DNA from 4 places in the Massilia putida genome. Region 4 is predicted to be linked to each of the others. Evidence: predicted binding sites of a transcription regulator. Region 4 holds the regulator's gene; each other region holds the start of a gene.
What was found. The regulator sigma-54, encoded in region 4, starts transcription at its own class of promoters, with help from an activator protein. The targets are predictions, from matches to a motif close to TGGCANGNAANCTGCTTT.
Positions count from the first base shown of each region.

Region 1 (7,320 bases), 130 kb from region 4:
CTGGTCGATCGCCGCCGGCGGCCCCGCATACGACTCGGCGCGGCTGATCGCGCCCTGGTAGTGGACGGTCAGGTCGCCCGGCTGGTCGTGCGTCGCGTCGATCGTCCAGCTGCCCTCGATCGCATAGCAGTCGTGCGTATCGGACGCGCCGCCGTCGTCGCGCGCGCCCGGGTCCTGCGCGTGCGGCTTGACGAGCGGCGCCAGGCGGCGCTGGCAATCGGCCGCGCTGTCGACGTTGATGCCGGACAGCGCCAGCTCCACGGCCGGTTCGCGCCTGACCATGTCGCGGCCCGCTTCGTACACGGCCAGCCAGGTGCCGCAATAGCCCTGCCAGCAGCTGCCGTATTCGACGGCCACGGCCGAACGCCGCGCGGCCAGCGCGACTTCGCGCACGGCGGCGGCGCCGGAAAAACCGCGCAGCGCGAAGATGCCCTGGCGTCCGCTCACGCCCCAGGTACCGCCGCGCTGCTCGAACTGGTAGGCCGCCAGCGCCATCGGCGTCGCGTGGACGGCGATGGAATGGCCGTCGTCGGCGGCAGGTACCAGGCCCGCGATGAGGGTCAGGTGCGAGGCATCCGTACGCAGCACGAGTTTCGGTTCGACGAGTACCCGGTTCTTGCCCGTGTTCCAGCCGGCGTAGATGCCGTGCGCGGTGCCGGGAAGGGGCGGCAGCGTCGCGCTGTGCACGCGTCCGGCCGCGCTGTCGCTCCAGCCGGGAAAGGCGAGCGCCGCCAGCTGGGCCGGCGTGGGCAGGGCGGACGCACTCGCGCCGGCGCACAGGACCGGCACGCAGGCGGCCATCACCGCCGCGCCGAATGCGCGGTGTAAAGAAATCGCCTGGCCCATCAGGTCTTCTTGCCGTTCCAGACGTCCATCATGTCGGGCGAGCCCTGCGAGCGGATGCCGTTGTCCTGCAGGACGGCCTCGGTCGCGTCGACCATCGCCTTGCGCGGCAGGACCATCGTCTCGCCCAGGCGCTGGTCGAAGCGCAGCACGACGAGATCGTCCTTCAGGTCGCGCAGCAGGGTCACCAGGTGGCGCAGGCTGCGCACCGGTACGCCGTTGACGGATTCGACGACCGAGCCGAAACGGTTGCTGTAGCCGGCGACGAGCTTATGCGGGAAGAACGGCGAGCTGACGACGACGAGTTCCTCATGCTGCGCGTCCGGCTCGTCGCCGCGGCGCGTCACGAGCGGGCTGGCGTTGAAGCCGTACGCATTCTGCAGTTGCGCGTTGGCGGTGATGAACGACAGGTATTCGGCTGTGGCGCGCGAGAACACGATCGGGCCGTACACGAAGTACGACGGGTAGGCGCCGTCCAGCGGCGGGATCAAGAGGGGGCGCGGACCGCCCACGGGCACCTGCACCTGCATGGTCTTGCCGGCGCGCACGATGGTCAGCGGCACCTTGCCGTCCTTCGCGACCTGCTGCACGCGGTACTGGAAACGCACGCGCAGGTTCGGCCCCAGTTTCACCATGCCCTGGTCGTCGATTGGATAGTCGCCGATGCGCGTGATGACGTCCCATTCCTTCAGCGGATACGCGGCATCGCTGCGGTAGGGACGGTGCACGACGACGCCGTCGACCGATTTGTCGAGCTTGAGGTATTGACGCAGGACCGGATTTTCCAGCGTCTGGATATCGTCCAGCAGCAGCGGCTTGCCGTCGTAGCGGCCGTCGGCCACGTCGCGCAGGAACAGTTCCACTTCCTCGTTCGGGATCACGTAGCCGATGTTCTGGGCGTTGGCAGCCCCCGAGAACGCGAGGCCGACCATCTTGTCGCCGTCGATCACCGGGCCGCCGCTGTTGCCGGGGTTGATCGCCGCGTCGATCTGCACGCGCAGGCCCGCGCTGCCGTAACCGTAAGGGACGAATTCGACGCGCGAGACGATGCCCTTCGTGACGGACAGCGACGTGCCGCCGAGCGGATAGCCATAGGCCATCACGGCGTCGCGCACGTCCGGCAGCACGCTCGCGCGCTTGACCGGACGGTGCTTGTCGAAGAACGATTCGTCGTCCAGTTTCAGCAGGGCCAGGTCGATGCCGCGCGCGATCGCGACGACGGTGGCGCCGACCTTGTCGCCGTCCTGGCTGGCCTGCACCTCCACCTGGCTCGCGTAACCGACGACGTGGGCGTTGGTGAGAATGCGCTTGCCCTCGATGACGACGCCCGATCCGGTGATGTCCTGCGGCGTGGCCTTGGTCCAGGGCTTGAACGGGTCGGGGCGGCGCACGGTGCTGAAGATCTTGACCACGGAGTTCTCGACGGCCGGCGAGACGGGCGGCGCGGCAGTCGGCGGGGCGGTGGCCTGGCTGGCATCCTGGGCGTGGAGCGTGCAGCTGGCCAGCGCGATCGCGGCAGCCGCGGCAAGGCGGACGATCTTCATGAATTCCCTGTTCCGGTGTGCGAAATGTGACATGCAAGCGTTGCCGTCGCAATATACACGGTGCGTAACTGTAAAAATGCACGAATTCTCACGCGTAACCATCCCGTAATGTTGTGCATACATACGAGGGTGTCCGGCCACCCCGTCGCGGACACTCTGCGGACAGTCGCGGACACCGGAAATGCCCGCAACCCCGCCAGATCCGCGGCCTCATCCATGGCATGAAGATTGCCTATTCAAAACGTCAACTTGCTGCTAAGGTGTTTTCGCTTTCGCACCGGAGCAGTCAACAAGAACGAGCCGCCCGCGACCCGGGCCGCTGTCAAAAAAATGTTGTGTGATTTCAGGAGACCCCATGGAACGCCGTACCTTCCTTAAAATCGGAGCCGGCACCGCCGGCGCCATGCTGGTGCCCGTGTTCGGCAACGCCATCGCCGCCGAGGAGATGCTGACCTCGATGCCCGTCGCGGCCAAGAAGGCGCTGGCCGATACCGCGCTGAATGCCGCCACCAAGGCCGGCGCGAGCTACTGCGACGTGCGCATCGGCCGCTACCTCAACCAGTACATCATCACCCGCGACCTGAACGTCGAGAACGTGACGAACACGGAATCGGCCGGCGTCGGCGTGCGCGTGCTGTGCAATGGCGCATACGGCTTCGCCGCCACCAACGACCTGACGCCGGACGGCATCGCGGGCGCGGCGCGCCAGGCGGTGGCGATCGCGAAGGCGAACGCGCGGCTGCAGTCCGAACCGGTGCGTCTCGCACCCGTCAAGGGCGTGGGCGAGGTGGCGTGGGCGACCCCGATCGTCAAGGACTGGCGCACGGTGCCCATCAAGGACAAGGCCGAATTGCTGATCGCGGCGAACAAGGCGGGTATGGACGCCGGCGCCAGCTTCATGCAGTCGATGCTGTTCCAGGTCCAGCAACAGAAATATTTCGCGTCCACCGACGGCTCGTACATCGATCAGGACATCCAGCGCCTGTGGGCGCCGTTCTCCGCGACGGCGGTCGACAAGGCCAGCGGCAAGTTCCGTTCGCGGAACGGCCTGTCGGCGCCCGTCGGCATGGGCTATGAATACCTCGACGCCAGGCCCGAACACAAGATCAAGGCGGCCGGCGGCGTCGCCACGCTGTACACGAAGTCCTACGACATCATCGAGGACGCGCGCGCCGCGGGCCGCGACGCCAAGCGCAAGTTGACGGCGAAGTCGGTCACGCCGGGCAAGTACGACCTGATGCTGTCGCCCGAACACCTGTACCTGACGATCCACGAATCCGTCGGCCATCCGACCGAGCTCGATCGCGTGCTGGGCTACGAGGCCAACTACGCCGGCACGAGCTTCGCCACGCTCGATAAATGGGAATCGAAGAAGTTCAACTACGGCTCGCCCCACGTGAACATCGTCGCCGACAAGACGACGCCAGGCTCGCTGGGCAATGTGGGCTACGACGACGAAGGCGTCAAGACGAAGCGCTGGGACCTCATCAAGGACGGCATCCTCGTCAGCTACCAGGCCACGCGCGACCAGGCCCACATCATCGGCAAGGAAGAGTCGGACGGCTGCTCGTACGCGGACAGCTGGAGCAACGTGCAGTTCCAGCGCATGCCGAACGTGTCGCTGCAGGCCGGTAAGAAGAAGCTCACGCCGGACGAGATGGTCAAGGACATCAAGAAGGGTATCTACATCGTGGGCGAGGGCTCGTTCTCGATCGACCAGCAGCGCTACAACTTCCAGTTCGGCGGCCAGCTGTTCTACGAGATCAAGGATGGCAAGATCGGCCAGATGCTGGAAGACGTGGCGTACCAGTCGAATACGCAGGACTTCTGGAATGCCTGCACGGCGGTGTGCGATGAGCGCGACTGGCGCATGGGCGGCTCCTTCTTCGACGGAAAAGGGCAGCCTCCGCAGATCAGCATCGTGTCGCACGGGTCGTCGACCACGCGCTTCAACGGCATCAACGTCATCAACACCGCCCGCAAGATCGGCTAAGGCAGGAGACCCCAAACCATGACCATCCTGACCCAGGAACAAACCAAACACATTTGCGACCGCGTCCTGTCCTTCTCGAAGGCGGACGAATGCATCGTCACCGTCAGCGGCAGCCGCAACGGCAACATCCGCTTCGCGCGCAACCAGGTCTCCACCGCCGGCCTCGCGGACGACACCAACATCGCCGTGACGGTCGCTTTCGGCAAGCGCCAGGGCACCGCCACCATCAACGAGTTCGACGACAAGTCGCTGGAAAAAGTCGTGCGCCGCGCCGAGGACCTGGCGCGCCTGGCGCCGGAAAATCCCGAATTCATGCCGGCCGTCGGCAAGCAGGACTACAAGGCGTCGCAGACGTTCAATGCGAAGACGGCCGCCATCGATCCGGAATTCCGCGCGCAGACCGCCGCCTATGCGATCGAAGCCTGCAAGAAGAACAAGCTCGTGGCCGCCGGCTTCTTCACGGACGGCACCAACTTCTCCAGCGTGGCCAACTCGAACGGCGTGTACGGCCACCAGGACCAGACGAGCCTCGACTTCACCTGCACCGTGCGCACGGAAGACGGCCGCGGCTCCGGCTGGGTCAAGCGCTCGGCCTCGGACGCGAACAAATTCGACGCGCGCGAAGCGGCCGACGTGGCCATCGAAAAGGCGCTGCGTTCCGTCGACGCGAAAGCGCTGGAGCCGGGCCGCTACACCGTGATCCTGGAACCGGCCGCCACGTCCGAGCTGCTCGGCTACATGCTGTTCGGCTTCGACGCGCGCCAGACCGACGAAGGCCGCAGCTTCCTGTCGAAGAAGGGCGGCGCCTCGCGCCTGGGCGACAAGCTGTTCGACCAGCAGGTCAATATCTGGGCCGACCCGTGGAACCCGGACGTGCCCGTGCTGCCGTGGGATACCGAGAACCTCATCGCGCGCAAGCGCATGGACCTGATCAAGGACGGCAAGGTCAACGCGCTGAACTACTCGCAGTACTGGGCCAAGAAGAAGGGCGTGCAGGCCACGGCCACGCCGGGCAACATCATCATGGCCGGCACGGACAAGTCGACGGCGGCGCTGATCGCGAATACCAAGAAGGGCGTGCTCGTGACCCGCACATGGTACATCCGCATGGTCGACCCGCAGTCGGTGCTGCTGACGGGCCTCACGCGCGACGGCACGTTCTACATCGAGAACGGCAAGATCAAGTACCCGATCAAGAACTTCCGTTTCAACGAAAGCCCCGTCACGATGCTCAACAACATCGAGGAGATCGGCAAGCCGGTCGTCATCGGTGGCGACGAGGTGCCGTTCCAGATGCTGATTCCGCCGATGAAGGTGCGCGACTTCAACTTCACGTCGTTGTCGGACGCTGTCTGAACGGCCGCAACGTTTGATACGTCATCCCCGCGCACGCGGGGGTCATGCTGAGTGTGTAGAAGCAGTGAACTCCGCCTATTCGCAAACGCAGTATGGGGGGAATAGTGCCGGGGCACTATTCCCGCTTTCGCGGGAAGTCATGTTCGGCAGTGCCGGGAATGACGGGTTAAGGCAGCGTTGATGAAATCGTGCCGTGGCATGCGGCACTTGGAGAAATAATGGAACGCCGTACCTTCCTCAAAATCGGAGCCGGCACGGCCGGCACCCTGCTGGTCCCCGTGTTCGGCAATGCGATCGCCGCCGAGGAACTGCTCAACCCCCTGGCCTCAAGCTTCAAGAAATCGCTGGCCGACACCGCGATGGACGCGGCGAAGAAAGCCGGCGCCTCCTACTGCGACGTGCGCATCGGCCGCTACCTGAACCAATTCATCACCACGCGCGACCTGAACGTCGAGAGCGTGACGAATACCGAATCGACGGGCGTCGGCGTGCGCGTGATCGCGGCCGGTGCGTACGGCTTCGCCGCTACGAATACCTTGAGCCCGGACGCCGTCGCCGGCGCCGCGCGCCAGGCCGTGGCCATCGCGAAGGCGAACGCGAAGCTGCAGACGGAACCCGTGCAGCTCGCACCCGCGAAGGGCGTGGGCGAAGTATCCTGGGCCACGCCGATCAAACGCGACTGGCGCACCGTGCCCGTCAAGGACAAGGCCGACATGCTGATCGCCGCGAACAAGGCGGGCCTCGCGGCCGGCGCCAGCTTCATGACGGCGAACCTGTTCCAGGTGAACCAGCAAAAGTATTTCGCGTCGACGGACGGCTCGTACATCGACCAGGACATCCACCGGTTGTGGGCGCCGATCAACGCGACGGCCGTCGACAAGGCGAGCGGCAAATTCCGTTCGCGTGCGGGGCTGGCACCGCCCGTGGGCATGGGCTACGAATGGTTCGACGTGAAGCCCGAACATAAAATCCGCGCGGCTGGCGGCGTGACCACGTTGTACAAGGGTGGCTACGACATCGTCGAGGAAGCACGGAACGCGGGCCGCCAGGCGCGCGAAAAGCTCACGGCACGCACCGTCGACCCGGGCAAGTACGATCTCGTGCTGGCGCCGGAAAACCTGTTCCTGACGATCCACGAATCCGTCGGCCACCCGACGGAGCTGGACCGCGTGCTGGGCTACGAGGCCAACTACGCCGGCACGAGCTTCTGCACGCTGGATAAATGGGAGTCCCGACAATTCAACTTCGGTTCGAAGATCGTCAACTTCGTCGGCGAGAAAACGACACAAGGTTCGCTCGGCGCCGTCGGCTACGACGACGAAGGCGTGCCGGCGAAGCGCTGGGACATCATCAAGGACGGCATCCTCGTCAACTACCAGGCCACGCGCGACCAGGCCCACATCATCGGCGAACAGGAATCGCATGGCTGCTCGTACGCGGACAGCTGGAGCAAGGTGCAGTTCCAGCGCATGCCGAACGTGTCGCTCGTCGCCGGCAAGAACCGGCTCACGCCGGACGAGATGGTCAAGGACGTCAAGAAGGGCATCTACATCCTCGGCCGCGGCTCGTACTCGATCGACCAGC
Region 1 is NZ_CP019038.1:4,385,742-4,393,061, forward strand. Features, by position in the region: gene BVG12_RS21625 (hypothetical protein) at 1-846, opposite strand, end outside; gene BVG12_RS21630 (S1C family serine protease) at 846-2,387, opposite strand; gene BVG12_RS21635 (TldD/PmbA family protein) at 2,743-4,380, shown strand; gene BVG12_RS21640 (TldD/PmbA family protein) at 4,399-5,736, shown strand; gene BVG12_RS21645 (TldD/PmbA family protein) at 5,955-7,320, shown strand, end outside.
Region 1: the regulator sigma-54 is predicted to act here: its motif matches at 2,605-2,622, upstream of BVG12_RS21635 (TldD/PmbA family protein).

Region 2 (7,320 bases), 2.1 Mb from region 4:
GTGGGGTCATGTGAGGTCCGGTGGCATGCTGGCGATCCGGCAATGTAGGGCATATGTGGTAGCGCTGTCAAAATGGCACGGCGCCGTCGGCCGTCACCGGGCGCGCCGCGGGATCAACATGCAAACCCTTGTAATGTAAGGGATTTTCTTCGGTACGCGGCGCAACGGCGGTGTCTGTGGGCAAAATATTGCAACTAACCGACGCATGCGATATCGAACCCGGTATCGGTCGCCACGAAAAAGTCATCGCGGATCAATGCTGGGCGGGCGGAACGGATTGCTCGGCGAGCGACTGCAGCGCCGCCGTCGCCCCGGCCGGCGTCGCACCTGGCGGCAACGCCGCGCGCACGGGACGGCTGTGCAGGTTGGTGGACGCGGGCACGTCGTCCGCCGGACCCGGCGCCGGGTCCCACTCGGGCGCCGGAATGGCGTCGAACACGGTCTTCAATTGCTGGCCCCAGCTGCTGCGCAGCCGCTGGAAGTACGCGTTGTGCTCGTCGACGGTAACGAAGCGCGTGACCGCCAGGCTGCCGTCCTCGTACACGAGCATGTCGAGCGGCAGCCCGACGGAGATGTTCGAGCGCAAGGTCGAATCCATCGAGATCAGCGCGCATTTGGCCGCGTCGTCGAGCGATGTGCGCGGGGTGACCACGCGATCGATGATCGGCTTGCCGTACTTCGCTTCGCCGATCTGGAAATACGGGTTTTCGTCGTGCGACTCGATGAAGTTGCCGGCCGAGTAGACGTAGAACAGGCGGCAGCGTTCGCCCCGGACCTGGCCGCCGAACACGATGCTGATGTTGAAGTCGACGCCGTGTTCCGCCAGTTTGCCGGCCTCCTGGCGGTGGACCGTGCGCACAGCCTCGCCGACGATGCGCGCGGCCTCGTACATGTCCGGCGCGTTCCAGACCGTCGCGCCGTCGGCGCCCACGTAGCCGGACACGATCTGGCGCACGGCCTGCGAGATCGACAGGTTCCCGGCGGTCATCATGACCATCAGCCGGTCGCCCGGATTCTCGAAGACGGTCAGCTTGCGGAAGGTGCCGACCTGGTCGACGCCCGCATTCGTGCGCGAATCGGCCAGGAACACGAGGCCGGCGTCGAGGCGCATGCCCACACAATAAGTCATCGACGATATCCGTTGCGGTTCAGGAAATGGGCCATTCTACATCCATGCGACCCGTTCACTGGACGGGAACGATCTTCGCCTCGACCCGCATGACCTCGTCGCCCCCGCCGCGCCGCATGCCGCGCACGGGGGCGGCCGATTCATAGTCGCGTCCGATCGCGAGGCGGCAGTACCCGTCGGTCATCAGCCGGGCATGCGTCACGTCGATGCTGACCCAGCCCGTGAAGTCGGGATCCTCGACCCACGCGTCGACCCAGGCGTGGCTGGCCGCGTGGCCCGTCGAGCCGGGGTCGATGTAGCCGGACACGTAGCGCGCCGGTACCCCGTGCGCATGGCAGCACGCGAGGAAGACGTGGGCGTGGTCCTGGCAGACGCCGGCGCCGAGCAGCAATGCCTCGGCGGCCGTGGTGGCGACGTTCGTGGCACCCGTTTGGTACGCGACCGCACCTTGGATGTGCGCGGCCAGCCCCAGCAGGTTGGCCGTGCAGACGGGGTTGCCCAAGGCCGGCAGCGATGCCGCCGCGACGTCGGCGAGCAGCGCCGTCGGCCGGGTCAGGCTTGTCGGCACCGTGAAGATCAGCGGCGGCAGGTTGTCGTGCGCGCGCAGGCGCCCGCCGGGCAGCGGCACCGTCGCGACGATGCCCTCGACGACGATGCGGACAACGTCGTGCGGCGCGTTCAGCGTGAGCATGTGCGAGGCGTTGCCGAAGGCGTCGACGTAGGCTTCGCAATGGCCCGGCGTCGAGATATGCCAGGACAGCACCTGCTGCTGCGGCTCGGCGCGCGGGGTGAGGTGCAGCTGCTCGATGCTGTAGGCCTGCGGCTGGGTGTAGCGGTACAGGGTTTCGTGGCGGATAGACAGGTGCATGTCAGGCTCCCAGCGGAACGAGGAAATCGCGGCTGATGCCATTGCCCAGCGCGTAGATGTTTTCCATGAACTTGCCGAGCGTCTCGTCCATGCCGGCGGCCAGCACGTCCTCGATGCGCGCGAACTGCAGCTCGGCGTGCATCTTGCCCGCCAGCCGTTCGGTGCCGGCGGAGACGTCGTTGCGCACGGCTTTCAGGTTCGCGACCACCTGCTGCATGCAGGCGAGCAGGGAGCGCGGCATGTCGGCGCGCAGCATCAGCAGTTCCGCCACGCGCGCCGGCGTGATCGAATCGCGGTAGACCTTGCGGTAGATTTCGAAGCCCGCCACGGAGCGCAGCAGCGCCGCCCAGTAGTAGAACTCGCGCTGCGTGAGCACGTCGTGCGTGGCGCCGGCGCCCGCGCCGTGGTACTTCACGTCCAGCAGGCGCGCCGTGTTGTCCGCCCGCTCCAGGAAGGCGCCGAGGCGGATGAACACGAGGGCCTCGTCGTCCAGCATGGTGCCGAGCGTGACGCCGCGGGCCAGGTGGCAGCGGTGCTTGACCCAGTCGAAGAACTCGCCGGGGTCGGCGTCGAGGCTCACGCGCAGGCGGTCGCGCAATTCGATCCAGGTGGCGTTCTGCGTTTCCCACACCTCCGTCGTGAGCACGCCGCGCACGGCCCGCGCATTCTCGCGCGCGGCCGTGAGGCACGACACGATCGACGACGGATTCGCCGGGTCGCACACCATGAACGCGAGCACGTTCTTCGCGTCGAGCGTGCCGTACGTGGCGTCGAACGCATCCTGCAGCTCGGAGATGCCGAGCATGGCCCGCCAGGCCTGCTCGGTGTCGACGGCGGACTGCGGCAGCATCGACGTTTGCATGGCCACGTCGAGCATGCGCGCCGTGTTCTCGGCGCGTTCGGTGTAGCGTGCCATCCAGTACAAGTGGTCTGCGGTGCGGCTCAGCATCATTCCTCCAGTATCCAGGTGTCCTTGGTACCGCCGCCCTGCGACGAATTCACCACCAGCGATCCCTCGCGCAGCGCCACGCGGGTGAGGCCTCCCGGGACCATGGCGATGGTCTTGCCCGACAGGACGAACGGGCGCAGGTCGATGTGGCGCGGCGCGATGCCGCTCTCGACATAGGTCGGACAGGCCGACAGGGCCAGCGTCGGCTGGGCGATGTAGCCGTCCGGGCGCGCGACGAGGCGGCGTCGGAAGTCCTCGATCTCCTGCTTTGACGCCGCGGGGCCGATCAGCATGCCGTAGCCGCCGGCGCCATGCACCTCCTTCACGACGAGCTGGTCGAGGTGCGCGAGCGTGTACGACAGGTCTTCCGGCCGCCGGCATTGCCAGGTCGGGACGTTGTTCAGGCGCGGTTCTTCCGACAGGTAGAAGCGGATCATGTCCGGCACGTACGGGTAGATCGATTTGTCGTCGGCGACGCCCGTGCCGATCGCGTTCGCCAGCGTCACCCGGCCCGCGCGGTACACGGACAAGAGGCCGGGCACCCCGAGCGTGGAATCGGCGCGGAAGGCGAGGGGATCGAGGTAGTCGTCGTCCAGCCGCCGGTAGATGACGTCCACGCGGCGCGGCCCGCGGATGGTGCGCATGTAGACCGCGTTCGCATCGACGAACAGGTCCTTGCCCTCGACCAGTTCGACGCCCATCTGCTGGGCGAGGAAGGCATGCTCGAAGTAGGCGGAGTTGTGCATCCCCGGCGTCATGACGACGATGGTCGGATCGAGCACGCCCGCCGGCGCGACGGAACGCAGGTTCTCCAGCAGCATGTCGGGATAGTGCTCGACCGGCGCGATCCGGTGGCGGGCGAACAGTTCGGGGAACAGGCGCATCATCATCTTGCGGTCTTCGAGCATGTACGACACGCCCGACGGCACGCGCAGGTTGTCTTCGAGGACGTAGAACTCGCCCGCGCCGGCGCGCACGATGTCCACGCCCGCGATGTGCGCGTAGATGTCGGACGCGACGCTGATGCCCTGCATCTCGGGGCGGTACTGGGCGTTCTGGTAGATCTGCTGCGCGGGGATGATGCCGGCCCGGACGATGTTCTGTTCATGGTAGATGTCGTGCACGAACATGTTCAGCGCCTGCACGCGCTGCGCGAGGCCCGCCTGCAGCGCCGCCCACTCGTGCGCGGGGATGATGCGCGGGATCGTGTCGAAGGGGATCAGCCGCTCCGTGCCGGCGCCGTCGCCATACACGGCAAAGGTGATGCCGACGCGGCGGAACGTGAGGTCCGCCTCGGCGCGCTTGCGTTCGATCCGTTCGGGGGGCTGGTGCCGCAGCCAGGCGTCGAATGCGCGGTAGTGTTCGCGTACGGCGCCCGAGTCGCCTGCCGTCATCTCGTTGAAAAAGTGATTCATGGCCGCCTTCCGTGAGTGTCGACAAGGAAGACGTATCAAGAAACGTGCCAGAGAAATCCGGGGCGAAACGCCCCCTCGTGGTGCGGCGGCGGCTTGACCGTCGCCTTCGCGGGCAAGGGCCTCCTCGACCTGACGGGTCAGGCCACCGGCGGCGCATCCACGGGCGCGCTGGCCGGCGCCGCGATCTGGCGCGGCCGTTGCAGGCACAGGCGGAACACCGTGCCGGCGGGCGCCGGTTCGACGCCGATCGTGCCGCCGAGCCGCTCGACCCCTTTTTTCACGATCGCGAGGCCGATGCCCGTGCCCTGGCCCGCGTCGCCGCCGTGCAGGCGTCCGAACACGTCGAACACGCGCTCGCGCTTGTCCTCGGGGATGCCGACGCCGTTGTCCGCGATGCGCACGTGGACCGCGTCGCCGTCCACGCGCCCGTCGATGCGGATGTGGGGCGCCACGCCAGGCGCCACGAACTTGAGCGCGTTGCCGATCAGGTTGTCGAAGACCTGCACGAGGACGGCTTCGTGCCCGAGCACGGCGGGCAGCGGCGACGCGCACTCGATCCGCGCACCGCTGGCGCCGATCTCCGTGTCCATGTCGCCCAGCGCGAGCTGCACGACGCGGTCCAGTTCGACGTTCTGCAGGCGCAGTTCGGTGCGCGACAGCTGGCTGTAGGCCAGCAGGTCGGTCACGCGCCGGTCCATGTGCCGGCTGACGGCAAGGATGCGGCGCACGGACCGGGTAGCCGTCTCGCTCAGCGCGCCGGCCTCGCCTGCCAGCAGCGCCGCCGCATCGCGTTGCAGGTCGCGCAGCGGCGAGCGCAGGTCGTGCGCGATCGTATGGGCGAAGGCGCGCAATTCCATATTGGCCTGGGCGAGTTGTTCCGTGCGATCCCGGATGCGGTCTTCGAGCAACTGGTTGGCGTCGCGGAGGTCGCGCTGCGCCCGTTTCAAGTCCGTCACGTCGAGCATGCTGATCACGGCGCCATGGACCTGATCGTGGACGACGAGCGGCTGGCAGTTGAGCAGCCAGGTGCGCATCCGCTCCGGTTGTCCCGGGCCGCTGCCGGCGATCGGGACGGCGGCCACGGCCCGCTTGTCGCGCAGCGCCGCCCGCAACGCCGCGGCCAGCGCGTCGTCGTCGGCGCTCGAGCGCGCGATGCGGAACACGGTCGTCAGCAACTGGCCCCGCGCGTGCGCCTCGTCGCAGCCCAGCAGCTGTTCCGCCACGCGGTTCATGAAGCGGACGTGGCCGGAGATGTCGACGGCGATCACGGCTTCGCCGAGGCTGCGCAGCGTGGTATCGAGATTCGCCCGTTCGGAGGCAAGGAAGGCGGCGTCGCGGCGCGCCATCGCGCGCACGAAGAACAGCAGGGCGACCGCCAGCACGGACACGGTGCCGGCGGCCCCGATGGTCCGGGCGCGGTCGGCGGCGACGGTCGCGTCGCGCAGCGCGAGCAGGCGTTCTTCCTCGCGCTGCAACGCGGCGATCCGGGCCGCGATGGTCTGGCGCAGCGCCCGCTCGTCCTCCCGGCTGGGATACGGTGCCTTGCGCCCCAGGCCCGTGCGCAGGCTGCGGATGTACTCGTCGAGCACGGGGCGCAGGTCGTCCAGCGTCTTTTGCTGGACGGGATTGTCCGCGGTCAGCCGTGTCAGCAGCCGGACTTCTTCCGGCAGGGCCGTCAGCCGCGCCTGGAAATCGGCGTCGTCGCGGCGGTTGTAGTCCAGCCGCAGCGATTTTTGCAGCGCGTCGGCCTCGTTGATCAGGCTTTGGGCGCCCTGCACGTGCTGCAGCACTTCGCGCGTGTGATTGACCCAGCGCCACGACGCGGCCGTGCGCTGGATGCCGACGGCCAGCGTGGAAATGCCCACGAGCAGCACTAGAATGCTGATGGCCGCTGCAATATTGACGTACCGATGTGTTCTCTGAATGATCATAGAACGGTTCGTGCCCCGCGTTCGCCGGCTCATGCCCGCGGGCAATCGTGACGTTGTTGGGCTTCCTTTGTATTCATTCTACCTGCATGGGAGGGCTTGCCAAAATACGGTCTCATCCCGTGCGGCGTGCCGGCACGCGCGCGCACTACAATCGCGCACTACAATCGTATATAACCACCGAGGTAAACCACAGTTTCAAGCCATGGGCACTTCAGTCATCAACAGGATGCCGATCCGGGATGCGCGGCTGGTCGACGCCGACCGGCGCAGTACCGGGGAGCAGTTGCGCCCAGACACCGTCCTGTGGCGCTATCTCGATGCGGCGAAGCTGTTCGATTTCTTCGAGAATTCCACGCTGTTCTTTTGCCGCGCCGACCACTTCAGCGACAAGTTCGAGGGCGCGTTCACGCCGTCGCTGCGCACGCAGATCAGCGACGCGCATGCCCGCGGCGAGATCGATTACGACTACGAACAGTTCAAGCGGCGGATGCGCGAGTCCGTGTTCATCAATTGCTGGCACCGCAACCAGGACGACAGCGCCGCCATGTGGGCGTTGTACGGCAAGTCCGAATGCGCCGTGGCGCTGACGTCGACCGTCGGCCAGCTGGCGGCCACCGTGGCCGACATCGCCGAGCACAAGATCTCGATCGCGCGCGTGGAATACGTCAAGCACTGGAGCGACCCGAAACTGGACGTGTCGCCCGACTACACGCGCATCTTCGCGTACAAGACCAAGGCCTACGAATACGAAAAGGAGGTGCGGGTGATCATCGACCGCACCCGCGACGCGCCCGCGCCCGGCCTGCGCCAGCCCGGCATCGTCGTGCCGATCGACGCCGGCCGGCTACTGCGCAGCATCGTGATCGCCCCCGACGCGCCGCCGTGGTTCGAGAACCTCGTGCGCCAGTCGGCGCAGCGCTACGGCATCCGCGCGCCGGTGCGGCGCTCGAGGCTGGCCACCGATCCGATCTGACGCCACGGCCGATTTGTCGCATCTGCGCCGAATCGCACCGATTTGCATTGCATTT
Region 2 is NZ_CP019038.1:6,627,859-6,635,178, forward strand. Features, by position in the region: gene BVG12_RS31670 (glycoside hydrolase family 43 protein) at 1-10, opposite strand, end outside; gene BVG12_RS31675 (proteasome-type protease) at 254-1,129, opposite strand; gene BVG12_RS31680 (transglutaminase family protein) at 1,185-1,997, opposite strand; gene BVG12_RS31685 (alpha-E domain-containing protein) at 1,999-2,946, opposite strand; gene BVG12_RS31690 (circularly permuted type 2 ATP-grasp protein) at 2,946-4,361, opposite strand; gene BVG12_RS31695 (sensor histidine kinase) at 4,499-6,292, opposite strand; gene BVG12_RS31700 (hypothetical protein) at 6,495-7,265, shown strand.
Region 2: the regulator sigma-54 is predicted to act here: its motif matches at 4,394-4,411, upstream of BVG12_RS31690 (circularly permuted type 2 ATP-grasp protein).

Region 3 (7,320 bases), 780 kb from region 4:
GCAGGACGATCTCGGCGTCGCCCGCCGCGATACGTTCGCGCAGGGCCTGGGCGGCGTTGTGGACGATGTTCAGGACGGTCTGGATCAGCTGCTCCTTGTCGCCGCGGAACTCGGGAATCGACGCGTCGTAGTCGCGCCGGATGGCCAGCCCCGACGGGAATTCGGCCAGCACGAGACTGCGCACGCGCTCGCACACTTCGTGGATGTTGACGTCGCCCACGATGTGCGGCCGGCGGTGCGGCGCCAGCAGGCGGTCGACGAGCGTCTGCAGCCGGTCGGCCTCCTTGATGATCACCTGCGTGTACTCGCGCAGGGAACTGAGGTGCACGTCCGGCAGTTCCAGCTCCAGCAGCTGGGCCGCGCCACGGATGCCGCCCAGCGGGTTCTTGATCTCGTGGGCGAGATTGCGGATGAGTTCCTTGTTGGCCAGGCTCTGGTCGAGCAGGCGCTCCTCGCGGTCGAGCTTGAGTTGCTGGACGTTCTCGCGCAGCTCGACGACGACCTCGGCCTCGCCGGCCGCGCTGACGATGCTGTGCACGTGCAGCGGGTCGCGCGCCGGCCGGAACAGCGTGAGGTCCTGGCGCAGGTCGGCGTATTTGTGGGCGATCGCCTGCTCGCACAGGGCGCCCAGTTCCTCGCCGTTGGTGAACAGGCCCACGAGCTTCTGGCGCGACAGCGACTTGACGGAAATCTCGAGCAGGTGCTCGGCGGCCGGATTGGCGTAGCGTACGAGCCCATCGGCATCCGCCACGAGCACGGCGGAGGCGAGCATGTCGAGGCCTGCGAAACGGTCGTGCTGGAGAGAATGGGCCTGGGTTCCGTTCATCGCAGGGGTGCCGTCCTTATCGTATGTTGGCGATCTCGCGCTTGAGCGCTTCGATGTTCTTTTCGCTGCGGCCGATGTCGTCGCGCATCTGGGCCACGCGCTCCTGGTACTTCGCGTAATTCTTTTCGTTGCCCTGGCGTTCCGGTTCGCCGTTGTTGAAGACGCGTTTCAGGTCCGCCAGCTTCCGTTCCTCGGCATGCAGCTCGTCTTCGAGGATCGCGCGGCGGTCGTCGTCGCGCGCGCGCTGCGTGGCCGTGTCCACGCGCGGGAATCCAGTGGGATTCGGTGCCGCCGCTGCCGGACGCCCTGCCCCTTGCCGCATCGTCACCGCGGGCGCGGCGCGCGGCACCGGTGCCGGGGCCGAGATATAGCCGGGCAGGTCGAGCACCTTGCAACCGGGTTTATTGATGTCGGTGAATTCCACCCGGCCATTCTTGTCGACGCATTTGTAGACGACGGATTGGGCGCGCGCGCCGTCGTGCGCGGCAAGTCCTGCGAGCAATGCCAGGCGCAGGAGGAAGCAGCTTGTCATTCGCATCAGGTCAGTCTGGATGCATGGTTGGGAAGCTTCCGACTATACCCCATCCAAGAAAAAACGCGAGGCAGCCGGCTGGCTTTCCCCGCGTTTTCGTTACCGTGTGGATACACTCCAGTGCCGGTCGTTTCCAATCCGGCACCAGGTGATGCCAACGAATTACGACGAGTAGTACATGTCGAATTCGGCCGGGTGCGGGGTCATGCGCAGACGCTGGACTTCCTGCATCTTCAGGTCGATGTAGGCGTCGATCATGCTGTCGCTGAACACGCCGCCGCGGGTCAGGAACTCGCGGTCGTTGTTCAGGGCTTCCAGCGCTTCTTCCAGCGATGCGCAGACCGTCGGGATCAGCTTGTCTTCTTCCGGCGGCAGGTGGTACAGGTCCTTCGTCGCGGCTTCGCCCGGGTGGATCTTGTTCTGGATACCGTCCAGACCGGCCATCAGCAGGGCTGCGAAGCACAGGTAGACGTTGGCCAGCGGATCCGGGAAGCGGGTCTCGATGCGGCGGCCTTTCGGGTTCGCCACGTGCGGGATACGGATCGATGCCGAACGGTTACGTGCCGAGTAGGCCAGCTTGACCGGGGCTTCGTAGCCCGGCACCAGGCGCTTGTACGAGTTCGTGCCCGGGTTGGTGATGGCGTTCAGGGCGCGGGCGTGCTTGATGATGCCGCCGATGTAGAACAGTGCCGTTTCCGACAGGCCGGCATAGCCGTCGCCTGCGAACAGGTTCTTGCCGTCTTTCCAGATCGACTGGTGCACGTGCATGCCCGAGCCGTTGTCGCCATTCATCGGCTTCGGCATGAAGGTCGCGGTCTTGCCGTAGCTGTGGGCGACGTTCCAGATCACGTACTTCAGGTTCTGGGTCCAGTCGGCGCGCTCGACCAGCGTCGAGAACTTGGTGCCCAGTTCGTTCTGGCCGGCGCCGGCCACTTCGTGGTGGTGCACTTCGACCGGGATGCCCATCGATTCGAGGATCAGCGACATTTCCGAACGCATGTCCTGGAAGCTGTCGACCGGCGGGACCGGGAAGTAGCCGCCCTTGACGGTCGGACGGTGGCCGCTGTTGCCGCCTTCAAATTCTTTCTCGGTCGACCAGGACGCTTCTTCCGAATCGATCTTGACGAAGCAACCCGACATGTCCAGTTTCCAGCGGACGGAGTCGAAAATGAAGAATTCCGGTTCCGGGCCGAAGTAGGCGGTGTCGCCGATGCCCGACGATTTCAGGTACGCTTCGGCGCGCTTGGCGATCGAACGCGGGTCACGGTCGTAGCCCTTGCCGTCCGACGGTTCGATCACGTCGCACTGCATGAACACGGTCGTCTCTTCCATGAACGGGTCGATGTTCGCGGTGTTCGGGTCAGGGATCAGCAGCATGTCCGATGCTTCGATGCCTTTCCAGCCGGCGATCGACGAGCCGTCGAATGCGTGGCCGGATTCGAACTTGTCTTCGTCAAAATGCGAGATGGGAACGGTCACGTGCTGTTCCTTGCCGCGGGTATCGGCGAAGCGCAAATCAACGAACTTGACTTCGTTGTCCTTCAGCATCTGCATTACATCTGCGGCGGTCCTTGCCATTCGTATCTCCTAAGTCAAAAAGGGGTGTCGACGCCAACCGGGCGTGCGACAGGCGCATAACCTTCTAAGCAGAAATTATGCCAGCATTTTTCCATGAGCAAATAAATAATGATTACTTTGAGGCCCGTCAATTTGCCCCTTAAAATCAATGACACCGTATGGGCGCACGGATTTGATGCAAACCGATACATACGCACCAAACAAGTGCAATTTATCGAGTATGCACCAACTTGATGCGCTCTGCACCAAAAGTGCGAGACGAAGCTTAGCAACGACCCGCAACGGTGCGCAACCAGCCTATAGGGAATTGATGACATGACGACGACCGACGAGATTCTCGCCAACGCCCGGGCCCGTGCGCCCGGCCAGCCGTACGCGGGGGCCGTCACGCCCCGGGAAGCGTTCGAACTTCTGCAATCGGATCCCAGGGTCAAGCTGGTCGACGTGCGCACGAATGCGGAACGCGACTGGATCGGGCGCCCGGCCATTCCGGAAACCCAGCACGGCGCCGTGCAGTGGACGCTGTATCCCGGCGGCGCGCCGAACCCGGATTTCGTCACGCAGCTGAAGAACGTCGCCACGCCGGACGACGTCGTGCTGTTCCTGTGCCGCTCCGGCGTGCGCTCGCGCCACGCGGCGCGCGCGGCCACGGAACTGGGCTACCCGAACGCTTTCGATATCCTGGAAGGCTTTGAAGGCGACCGCGACCCCGAAGGTCATCGCAAGACCGTGGGCGGCTGGTGCAAGGCCGGCCTGCCCTGGATCGGCGCCTGAACCTGCGCCTCGTCTCCCGGTCGTAGTGTGAGAATCGCAGAGATTCCACGCGGTGCGCGCGTGCTAGCATGCCGGCTCGATGCCGACTGGAGATGAGACGATGACGACCGAATCCGCTGTCCCCGCCCGCCTGCGCGTGCGCCTGCTGTGCGCGGGCGTCGCGGCGCTGTTGTGCGCCTGCGGCCCTGGCGGGCCCAAGCGGGAAACAAACAACGGCGGCGGTGGCGAAAGCGGCCCGGGCACCGGCATCAGCGTGCTTGCCGGCGATGCGGTCACCGGCGGCAGCGTGAACAATAAAGGAACGGCCGCCCGCTTCAACACGCCGCGCGGCCTCACTGTCGACACGAACGGCAACGTGTACGTGGCGGACGAGGGCAACGTCGCGATCCGCAAGATCGCGCCGGACGGCACGGTGACCACGTTCGCCGGCCTGCCTGGTGCCGCCGGCACAACCGACGGCAATGGCAACCGCGCCCGCTTCACCCGGCCGACCGCCATCACGATCGACGGCAACGGCGACCTGTACGTCATCGACAACCTCGCCATCCGCAAGATCGCCCCGGACGCCACCGTCACCACGGTGGCAAGGCTGTCGTTCGGCACCTTCGGCATCGAGGCCCAGAATTTTCCGGCCGGGATCGCCGCCGACGGCAACGGCAACCTGATCGTCACCTCGGGCGTCGACACGCGGCGCATCCCGATCTCGAATCCGAACCGCTCTACGACGCTGGAAAACGGCGCCGTCCAGGCCATCTACGGCGCGGGCCAGCTGGTGCCGCGCGGCGTGGCCATCGATCCCGACGGCACGGTGTACGTCGCCGACCTGACCAAGACGCTCAGCCGCGCGACGTCCGGCGCCACCACCCTGACGCCGTTCGTCGGTGCGCGCAACCAGGCCGGCAATGCCGACGGCAACGCGTCGATGGCACGCTTCCAGCAGCTGGTAGCCCTCGCCATCGACAAAAAAGGGAATCTGTACGGCGCCGACGCCATCAACAACACGGTGCGCAAGATCACGACGCCGGACGGGTCCGTCACGACACCGGCCGGCACGGCCACGTCGACGACGCTCAGGACGGGCAAGCTGCCCGGCAGCTTCGCGCAACTGCGCGGCATCGCCGTCGACGGCGGCGGCACCTTGTACGCGACGTCCGGCAACGCCGTCGTAAAAATCGTCCTGCAGTAGGGTGGGCGCCCTGTGCCCACGCGTGACGTCAACACTGAGATGGCGTCATCGCGTGGGCTCGGTGAGCCACCCTACGACGCCAGCGTGGCCCGCACGCGCTGGCGCACGAAGTTGATGTGGCTGCGCAGGCCGTACAAGGCGTCCGCGTACGCCAGCGGGATCGAGATGTGGTTGACGCGCTGCTCGATGTCGTCGAGGCGGCGCAGCAGCTCCGCGCGCGCCTCGTCGCGGTGTTCCTCTCCCGCGTTTTCCAGCGCCTGCTCGACGGCGCGCAGCTGGCCGTACCAGCGGTACACGCGCGAGCGGATGCGCCACACGTACAGCGGCGGCACGATCTTCGACAGCGGGATGATCAACGCCGCCAGCGCCACGACGACGACCCACAGCCGGTCGAACAGGTTCGCCAGCCAGAACGACAGGTAGCGCTGCAGGAACGGCGGGCCGTCGCGGTAATACTTGGCCGCTTCGCGCGCCACCGGGATCTCCGTATAGCGCGGCGACGGGAATTGCCCTTGTTGCTGGAACCAGCCCGTGCCGCCGTGGATGTCCGTGGCCGCCTTGACGAACAGGTCGATCAGCGCCGGGTGCAGGTCCTCGCGCGCCACCAGGGTCGCCGTCGGCGCGATCAGGTGCATGTCGTGCGCGGGGATGTCGCGTCCGAGGTCGACGATCCCGCGCGGCAGCACGACGTGCGTCAGGAACGGCAGCCGGCGCGTGTACGCTTCGGCCTGGTGAAAGTTGAACAGGCGGATGCCGGGCGTCTGCAGCAGCATCTGGATCAGCGGCGCTTCCGGGGCCGAACTGAACACGAGACCGTCGATGCGCCCCGCCAGCAATTCCACCGTGGCGGGCGTGTTCTCGAGCGCGGAGATCGTCAGCTGGCGCGGCTCCAGGCCGTTCACGGCCAGCACCTGGCGGAACAGCTTCGGCACGCCCGTCCCTTCCGGACCGAGGTTGATGCGCAAGCCCTTCAATTGCGTGACGCTGCGCACGTCGAGCTTGCGCCCGCCCGCATCGCGCTCGCGCAGGAACAGCCAGACGGGTTCCGTGAACAGGCTGCCGAGCGAGACGAGGCCGCGGCGCTCGGCCTGCGCCTCGCTCGTCGAGCCGCTCTGCACGAACGCGATGTCGGCCTTGCCGTCGATGAGGCGCTGCAGATTGTCTTCCGACCCGGGCGAGCGTCGCAGCTCGACCCGGATGCCGTCGCGGGCGAGGTTGTCCGCGTACTTGCGGCCGAATTCCTCGTACGCGCTATTGTCCTGGCCCGTCGCAAGGACGACGTGGCGCGGCGGCGCCGGGTCGACGACGATGTACGCGACGATGCAGGCGGCCAGCACGAGGACGGCGGTCGGCGCCACCGCCACGAGCAGGTCGCGCAACGACACGAGGCTGAATTTACGCAGCGGGAGCCGCTTCATGCGGCCCGGCTCCCGTGCGGCGGGCTAGGGAACCCCGCGCTCACTGCAACACTTCGTCCACGGCTGCCGGCTTGGCGTGCTGGGCCTTCGGCGGCGCGTCCGCCTCGGGGTCGGGTTTCGCGGCCGGCTTGCGCGGGCCGGATGGCTTGGCCGGCGCATGGTCGTCGGCCGTGCTCTTGTGCGGCGCGCCCTCGCCTACCGCCTTCGGATGATCGCCGGCCGGCTTGGCGACCGGCTTGTCGGCCGGCTTGTCGGCCGCCTTGGCAACCGCCTTGTCGGCCGGCTTGGCGAGCGGCTTCTCGGCCGGCTTCGCGACCGGTTCCGCGACGGCCGGCGCGGCCTTGGCTGGCGGCGCCTTGGACGCGGCGGCATCGCCCGCCGTGGCTTCCGCGGGTATCGCGGCGTCGGCCGGCGCGGCCTGCTCGGAGTCGCGCGCGACGGCGTCCGCCGGTCCCGCCGGCGCCGGCGCGGCGCGTTCGACGTGCAGGCCCGGGATGGTGACGGTGTCCTGATGCTGGATCATCGGCATCAGGCTCGGCGCCAGCTTCACCAGCAGCTGCACGGGCAATGCGCTCGTGAAGTCGTAGTGGGCCGAGTCCGGACCGTGCACATAGGCCGTCATGCTGCCGAAGAAGCGCTCGCCGATGTTGAACACGAACGTGGCCGAACGGTTCACGTAGCGCGACTCGATCAGGCGGTGGCCGGCGCCGAAGACGTCGAACCGCTGGTCGCCCGTGCCGGTCTTGCCGCCCAGCGCGATCACGCTGCCGTCGTCCTTGACGAAGGCCGTCTTGGCGCGCTTGGCCGTGCCTTCCTGCACGACGCCGCGGATGGCGTTGACGACGGCGCGCGCCACGTCCGGATTCAAGACCTGCTCGCCCTTCTCCGCCCCGCCGCGCTTGACGAGGGTCTCGTATGGCGTGTCCTTGGCGAAGTGCAGCGAGTCGATGCGCTGCGTCGGCTTGCGCACGCCGCCGTTGATGAGGATGCCCATCAGCTCGGCCAG
Region 3 is NZ_CP019038.1:5,297,191-5,304,510, reverse strand. Features, by position in the region: gene glnL (nitrogen regulation protein NR(II)) at 1-826, opposite strand, end outside; gene BVG12_RS25780 (DUF4124 domain-containing protein) at 843-1,358, opposite strand; gene glnA (type I glutamate--ammonia ligase) at 1,521-2,936, opposite strand; gene BVG12_RS25770 (rhodanese-like domain-containing protein) at 3,252-3,710, shown strand; gene BVG12_RS25765 (NHL repeat-containing protein) at 3,811-4,896, shown strand; gene BVG12_RS25760 (TAXI family TRAP transporter solute-binding subunit) at 4,968-6,314, opposite strand; gene BVG12_RS25755 (transglycosylase domain-containing protein) at 6,355-7,320, opposite strand, start outside.
Region 3: the regulator sigma-54 is predicted to act here: its motif matches at 3,002-3,019, upstream of glnA (type I glutamate--ammonia ligase).

Region 4 (7,320 bases):
GACGTGCATCGAGGGTGGCAGGTAGCGCGTCAGCAGCGACGCGAGCACGGTGACGGCGATGGTCAGCACGACCTGCGCGAGCCCGAGGCCGAACACGATGCGGCGCATGGCGCGCAGCTGGGCCAGCGAGAATTCCAGCCCGATCGAGAACATCAGGAAGACGACGCCGAATTCGGCCAGCGCCTGCGTCGTGGAGCCGTTGTCGGCCAGGTTCAGCGCATGCGGGCCGATCAGCACGCCCACCGCGAGATAGCCCAGCATGGGCGGCAGATGCAGCATCCGGAACGCGACGACGCCCAGCACGGCGCTGCCCAGCAACAGAAGTGTCAGTTCGAGTCCGGAGGTCATGCGAAGACCCTGCGGGACGGCGTATTTATGTTGTTTGTTACGTCTGGCAAGTTTTTTGCTTTCCCAATTCGGCTATACTTTCGCTATGAGTGTAACCGATGAAAAAACAATGCTGACAAGTTTTAATGCGGCCCAGGCAACACGGGCGCTGGACCTGGCCCGCGCAGCGCTGGATGTCGAAGGCGAAGCGATCCGCAAGCTGGCCGAGCGCCTCGGCCGCGACGACAGCGTGCCGCGCGCCGTCGCGCTGATGATGGCCTGTAAAGGCCGCGTGGTCGTCACCGGCATGGGCAAGTCGGGCCATATCGGCCGCAAGATCGCGGCGACGCTGGCCTCGACCGGCACCCCCGCGCTGTTCCTGCACCCGGCCGAGGCGGCCCACGGCGACCTCGGCATGGTCACCTCGCAAGACGTGCTGATCGCCATCTCGTATTCCGGCGAAAGCAGCGAACTGGCCGTCGTCATCCCGGCCGTCAAGCGCATGGGCGTGCCCGTGGTCGCGATGACCGGCAAGCCCGAATCGACCCTGGCACTGGCGGCGGACGTGCATCTGGACGTCTCCGTCGAGAAGGAAGCCTGCCCGCTGAACCTGGCGCCAACCGCGAGCACCACCGCGACCCTCGCGCTGGGCGATGCGCTGGCCGTCGCGCTGCTCGAACTGCGCGGCTTCAGATCGGACGATTTCGCGCGCTCGCATCCGGGCGGCGCATTGGGCCGCCGCCTGCTGACTCATGTGCGCGACGTGATGCGCAGCGGCGACGCGGTCCCGCGCGTCAAGCCGGACGCGCTGCTGACCGATGCGCTGCTGGAGATCTCGCACAAGGGCATGGGCATGACGGCCATCGTCGACGACGCGGGCCGCCCGGTCGGCGTGTTCACGGACGGCGACCTGCGCCGCCTGATCGAGAAAGTCCAGGATTTTTCCACGCTCGTGATCCGCGACGTCATGCACGCGAACCCGCGCCGCGTGCATCCGGAACAGCTGGCGGTGGATGCCGTCGCCGTGATGGAAGAATTCCGCATCAACCAGATGCTCGTCGTCGACGCCGATGACGTCCTGGTCGGCGCGCTGCACATCCACGACCTCACGCGCGCCAAGGTGATCTGATGGTGACTCCGCTGGCACACATCGAGCGCGCGGCGCGCGTGAAAGTCATGATCTTCGACGTCGACGGCGTCCTCACGGACGGCAGCCTGACCTATGGCCCGGACGGCGAAGTCACGAAGACGTTCTACGTGCTGGACGGCCTCGGCATCCAGCTGTTGAACCGCACGGGCGTGCAGACCGCGATCATCAGCGCGCGCACGTCGCCCATCGTCATCAAGCGCGCAAGCGACCTGGGGATCACGCACGTGTTCCAGGGCCAGCACGACAAGCGCCTCGCGTTCGCCGAGCTGCTCGCCAAGACCGGCGTGACGGCCGAGGAATGCGGCTACATCGGCGACGACGTGATCGACCTGCCGCTGTTCACGCGCGTGGGCTTTGCCGTGACCGTGCCGAGCGGGCATCCGGAAGTGCGGCACCGCGCCCATTACGTGACGCAGAACCCGGGCGGCCGCGGCGCCGTGCGCGAAGTGTGCGACATGGTGATGCGCGCCCAGGGCACCTACGAACAGGCGCTCGCGCCTTACTTCGGATAAGAGGACGAGCGCGCCATGGCTCCCGCCTCCTACAAACGTACCGCGCACCGCTGGCGCCTGCTGGCCCTGATGCTGACCGCCGTATTCTTTGCGTTCGGCAGCTTCTGGCTCGTGCAGGTGATGCAGGGCGAGGAGAGCGGGCCGCATGCCAACCCGGGCAACGAGCCCGATTACATCGTCGACAACTTCAGCTGGGTGCGCATGTCGGAGGCCGGCAAGCCGCGCTACGTGATCTCGGGCGAACGCCTGACGCACCGCCCGGCCGACAACACGGCCCTCGTCGACAAGCCCGTCGTGCAGAGCCTCACCACCGAGCATCCGCCCATGACGATGACGGCCGAGCACGCGCTCGTAAACCAGAACCAGAACCAGATCGACCTGACCGGCAACGTCGACATCCAGCGCCCCGGCAACGCGGCGTCGCAGCCGCTGCGGATCCGCACGGAAGTGCTGACCGTGCTGACGGACGACGAGATCGCCAAGACCGACCGGCCGATCCACATGACGCTCGGTAAAGCATCGGTCGACGCCGTGGGCATGGTGGCCAACAACGCCACCCAGCAGATCGAACTGGGCGGCCGCGGCGCAATCAGCTATCCGCCGCGCCAGTCGCGCTGAGCCCGCTGAAGCCAATAGGCCAATAGAGAGGACAACCGAATGAAAAAAATACTCGCCGCCGCCATCTTCCTGCTGGTGCCGCTGGCTGCTTCGGCCGAGAGGGCGGACGCGCTCAAGCCGATCAACATCCAGTACGACAAGGCCAACGTCGACCAGGTGACGCAGAACTATGTCGCCACCGGCAACGTGATCATCACGCGCGGCACCATGATCCTCAAGTCGGACCGCGCCGAGGTCAAGGAATCGCCGGACGGCTACCACACGTTCATCCTGACGGCCGAGCCGGGCAAGCTCGCGACCTTCCGCCAGAAGCGCGATGGCGGCCCCGACCTGTGGGACGAAGGCCGCGCCCAGCGCATCGAATACGACGAGCGCAACGACCTCGTCAAGCTGTTCTCGAAAGCGATGATCCGCCAGCTCGAGGGCCAGAAGGTCACGCAGGAAATGGACAGCAAATTCATCTCCTACGACAACCGCAAAGAGGTGCTGGTCGGCCGCAACGACGCCACCGGCGCCGACAAGCCGGGCAATGGCCGCGGCAGCATCACGCTGCAGCCGCACCGTGCGCCGGCGCAGGCGACCCCGGCGGCCGCCCCGGCACCGGCGGGCAAGCAATGACGGAGGCCCGCACGATGGACGTACGCACCGAGGTTCCGCCGGTCGAATGCGGCGGCAGCACGCTGGTCGTCAAGGGCCTGCAGAAGAGCTACGGCAAGCGCCTCGTGGTGCGCGACGTGTCGCTGCAGGTCGCGTGCGGCGAAGTCGTCGGCCTGCTGGGGCCGAACGGCGCGGGCAAGACGACGTCGTTCTACATGATCGTGGGCCTGGTGCCGTCGGACGCCGGCAGCATCGACATCAACGGCACCGACATCATGCGCCTGCCGATCCACCGGCGCGCGCTGCTGGGCCTGTCGTACCTGCCGCAGGAAGCGTCGGTGTTCCGCAAGCTGACGGTCGAAGAGAACATCCGCGCCGTGCTGGAATTGCAGCGCGAGAACGGCAAGCCGCTGACCAAGACGCGCATCGCCGAACGCCTCGACGAGCTGCTGACCGAGCTGCAGATCGAAAAGTTGCGCGAGAGCCCGGCCCTGTCGCTGTCGGGCGGCGAGCGCCGCCGCGTGGAGATCGCGCGCGCCCTCGCGACCAATCCGCGCTTCGTGCTGCTGGACGAACCGTTCGCCGGCGTGGATCCAATTGCCGTCATCGAGATCCAACGTATCGTGCGCTTCCTGAAGGAGCGCGGCATCGGCGTGCTGATCACGGACCATAATGTGCGCGAGACGCTCGGCATCTGCGACCGCGCCTACATCATCAACCAGGGGGCGGTGCTGGCATCCGGCCGACCCGACGACATCATCGCCAATGAATCGGTGCGCCGCGTTTACCTGGGCGAACACTTCCGAATGTAGTCATGAAACAGACGCTGCAACTCAAGACTTCACAGCACCTTGCACTGACGCCCCAACTCCAGCAATCGATCCGGCTGTTGCAGCTGTCGACTCTGGAGCTGCACCAGGAAATCGAGCAGGTCTTGAGCGAGAACCCCTTGCTCGAACGGCTCGACGATCCGCTCGACCGGTCGGTGCGCCTGCTGGCCGACGGCGCCATCAACAGCGCGCCGGCATCGACGCAGGCCGGTGAGGCGCCGGCCGCGCAGGGCTCGGGCGAGGAGGGCGGCGCGCCCGCCGAGCATGGCAATGGCGAGAACGGCGAAGCGGGTGGCGACAGCGGCGAAGGCGGCGGCAGCGAAGCCGGCGAGGACTGGGGCGAGTACGGCCGCAGCGGCAGCGGCGGCGACGATGAAGACGGCCGCCCGCAACTGGAAGCGAGTCCCGTCACGCTGCGCGAGCACCTGATGGAGCAGGTGCGCCTGACGTGCTGCGCGCCGCGCGACTGCGCGCTCGTGGAACTCGTCGTCGATGCGCTGGACGACAACGGTTATCTGGAAGAGCCGCTGGAAGACATCCACGCGCGCCTGCCGGCCGAACTGGAGATCGAGTTCGAGGAATTGCGCATGGCGCTCGCCCTCGTGCAAAGCATGGACCCGCCCGGCGTGGGTGCGCGCAGCGCGGCCGAATGCCTGGCCCTGCAGATCCGCCGCATGCCCGGCGTGCCGCTCGTCACGCGGCGCATGGCGCTCGTCATCGTCGAAAAATACCTGACGTGGTTCGCGCAGCGTGAATTCAACAAGCTCAAAAAGGCGCTCGATTGCGACGACGAAGACCTGCGCGAAGCCCAGGCCGTCATCCGCCAGTGCAACCCCCATCCGGGCGCGGCGTTCGCCTCGGATGTGTCGGACTTCGTCGTGCCCGACGTGATCGTGCGCCGCGCCAAGGACGGCTGGAGCGTGCAGCTGAATCCGGAAGTGATGCCGCGCCTGCGCGTGAACAGCCTGTACGCCTCGCTGATGAAGCAGGGGAAATCAGAAACACAGCTGGGTGCACAGTTGCAGGAAGCCAAGTGGCTCATCAAGAATATGCGGCAGCGCTTCGACACGATCCTGCGCGTGGCCCAGGCTATTGTGGATCGCCAGCGCAACTTTTTCTCGCATGGCGCAGTCGCGATGCGGCCCCTTGTTTTACGTGAGATAGCTGATACACTAGGTCTACACGAGAGCACAATTTCTCGAGTCACAACTCAGAAATATATGCTGACCCCGCACGGCATGTTCGAGTTGAAGTATTTCTTCGGGAGTCACGTTGCCACCGAAGCGGGAGGCGAAGCATCGTCGACGGCAATACGGGCCCTCATCGTACAACTGACAGGAGCAGAAGACCCCAAGAATCCCTTATCCGACAGCAAGATCGCGGAGATGCTAGGGGAACAGGGAATGGTGATCGCGCGGCGCACGGTCGCGAAGTACCGTGAGGCGCTGAAGATTCCACCCGTCAGCCTCCGCAAATCCTTGTAGCAAACTCTTGCAACAACGTTGCCATTTGCGCTTGATGCGCGCACGGCAACGCATCTTCAAAGGAGTGTGTATGAATCTCACAATCAGCGGACATCATCTCGATGTAACTCCAGCCATCCGAGAATACGTACAGAACAAGCTCGAACGCATCACCCGCCATTTCGATCAAGTGATCGATTCCCACGTCATCCTCTGCATCGACAATCTCACCGAGAAAGAAAAACGCCAGAAAGCGGAGATCAACCTGCGTGTCGCGGGCAAGATCGTCCATGTCGCCAGTGCCGCGCACGATTTATATGCCGCGATCGACATGCTGATGGACCGCCTCGACCGTCAGGTCGTCAAGTACAAGCAAATGCTCAAGGATCATGACAACGCGTGCATCAAGCGCATGTCCGAAGGAGGAGAGGAAGCTGCCGTCGCGGCGTGATACCACGCCAGCCGCAGCACCGAGGAACGAAGGGCGCATTGGCGCCCTTTTCGTTTTTATGGGCGCTACAATGTATCTCTGATTATTTCAATAACAAGGAGGAGCCTCGCAAAACCGTCGCGAGCGGCAGCAATGTTGTTTGAGAAGCGCAGCTGTACGACGAGTACAGCGAGCATCGCGGAACGACAGTGCAACGCGCAGCAGGTTTTTCGACGCGCCGAAGAGACATGACCGAACACGTACTGACGCGGATCGCCAACCGCACGGGCATCATCACCCTGGACCGACCGAAAGCGCTGAACTCGCTGTCGCTGGACATGGTCCGCGCACTCACTGCGACGCTGCTCGCCTGGCGCGAACATGCCGGCATCGACGCCGTCGTCATCGCCAGCACGAGCGAGAAAGCCTTGTGCGCCGGCGGCGACATCCGCTTCTTCCATGAGGCCGGCAAAGCCACGCCGCAGACGGGCAGTCCGCTGCTGGAAGATTTCTTCACCGAGGAATACGCGCTCAACCACCTGATCCACTTTTACCCGAAGCCGTATATCGCGCTGATGGATGGCGTGGTGATGGGCGGCGGCATGGGCATCGCCCAGGGCGGGCCGGATTGCGGCCTGCGCATCGTGACGGAGCGCTCGAAGATCGCCATGCCCGAGGTGAACATCGGCCTGTTTCCGGACGTGGGCGGCAGCCACTTCCTGTCGCATGCGCCGGGCCGCCTAGGCCACTACCTTGGCGTGACGGGCGTGACCATCGGCGCCGCGGACGCCATCTACGTCGGCCTGGCCGACGTGTTCGTACCGGCCGCCCAACTGGACGCGCTGCGCGCGCTGATCGAGTCGACGCCAGGCGCGGAACTGCCGGGCGCGATCCGCGCGTTTGCCGCGCCGTTCGCGCCCGACGCCGGCGAGCTGGCAGCGCAGCGCGAGGCGATCGACCGCCACTTCGGCGCGGACTCCGTCGCGGCCGTGATGGCATCGCTGGAAACCGATGCGAGCCCGTTCGCGCACAAGACGCTGGCCACGATGCGCCAGCGCTCGCCGCTGATGATGTCCGTGACGCGCGAGATGCTCGTGCGCGGCGCAAGCCTCGGCGTGGCCGACTGCCTGCGCATGGAACGCTCGCTCGTGCGCCGCACGTTCGAACACGGCGAGGTGCTGGAAGGCGTGCGCGCGCTCGTGATCGACAAGGACAATACGCCGCAGTGGAAACCGCCTCTGCTCGCCGACGTCACGCCGGAGATGGTGGCGTGGTTTTTCGCGCCCGTGTGGCCGGCGCACGCGCATCCGCTGCGCGATCTGCGCGATTCGTGATCGAACTGCGCTTCGAGTCCGAGCTGGCCGCCGCACCGGACACGGTGTGGCGATGGGCG
Region 4 is NZ_CP019038.1:4,516,987-4,524,306, forward strand. Features, by position in the region: gene BVG12_RS22260 (monovalent cation:proton antiporter family protein) at 1-348, opposite strand, end outside; gene BVG12_RS22265 (KpsF/GutQ family sugar-phosphate isomerase) at 434-1,456, shown strand; gene BVG12_RS22270 (KdsC family phosphatase) at 1,456-1,989, shown strand; gene lptC (LPS export ABC transporter periplasmic protein LptC) at 2,005-2,607, shown strand; gene lptA (lipopolysaccharide transport periplasmic protein LptA) at 2,647-3,225, shown strand; gene lptB (LPS export ABC transporter ATP-binding protein) at 3,222-4,016, shown strand; gene BVG12_RS22290 (RNA polymerase factor sigma-54) at 4,019-5,518, shown strand; gene hpf (ribosome hibernation-promoting factor, HPF/YfiA family) at 5,589-5,948, shown strand; gene BVG12_RS22300 (enoyl-CoA hydratase/isomerase family protein) at 6,176-7,261, shown strand; gene BVG12_RS22305 (Rv1443c family protein) at 7,258-7,320, shown strand, end outside.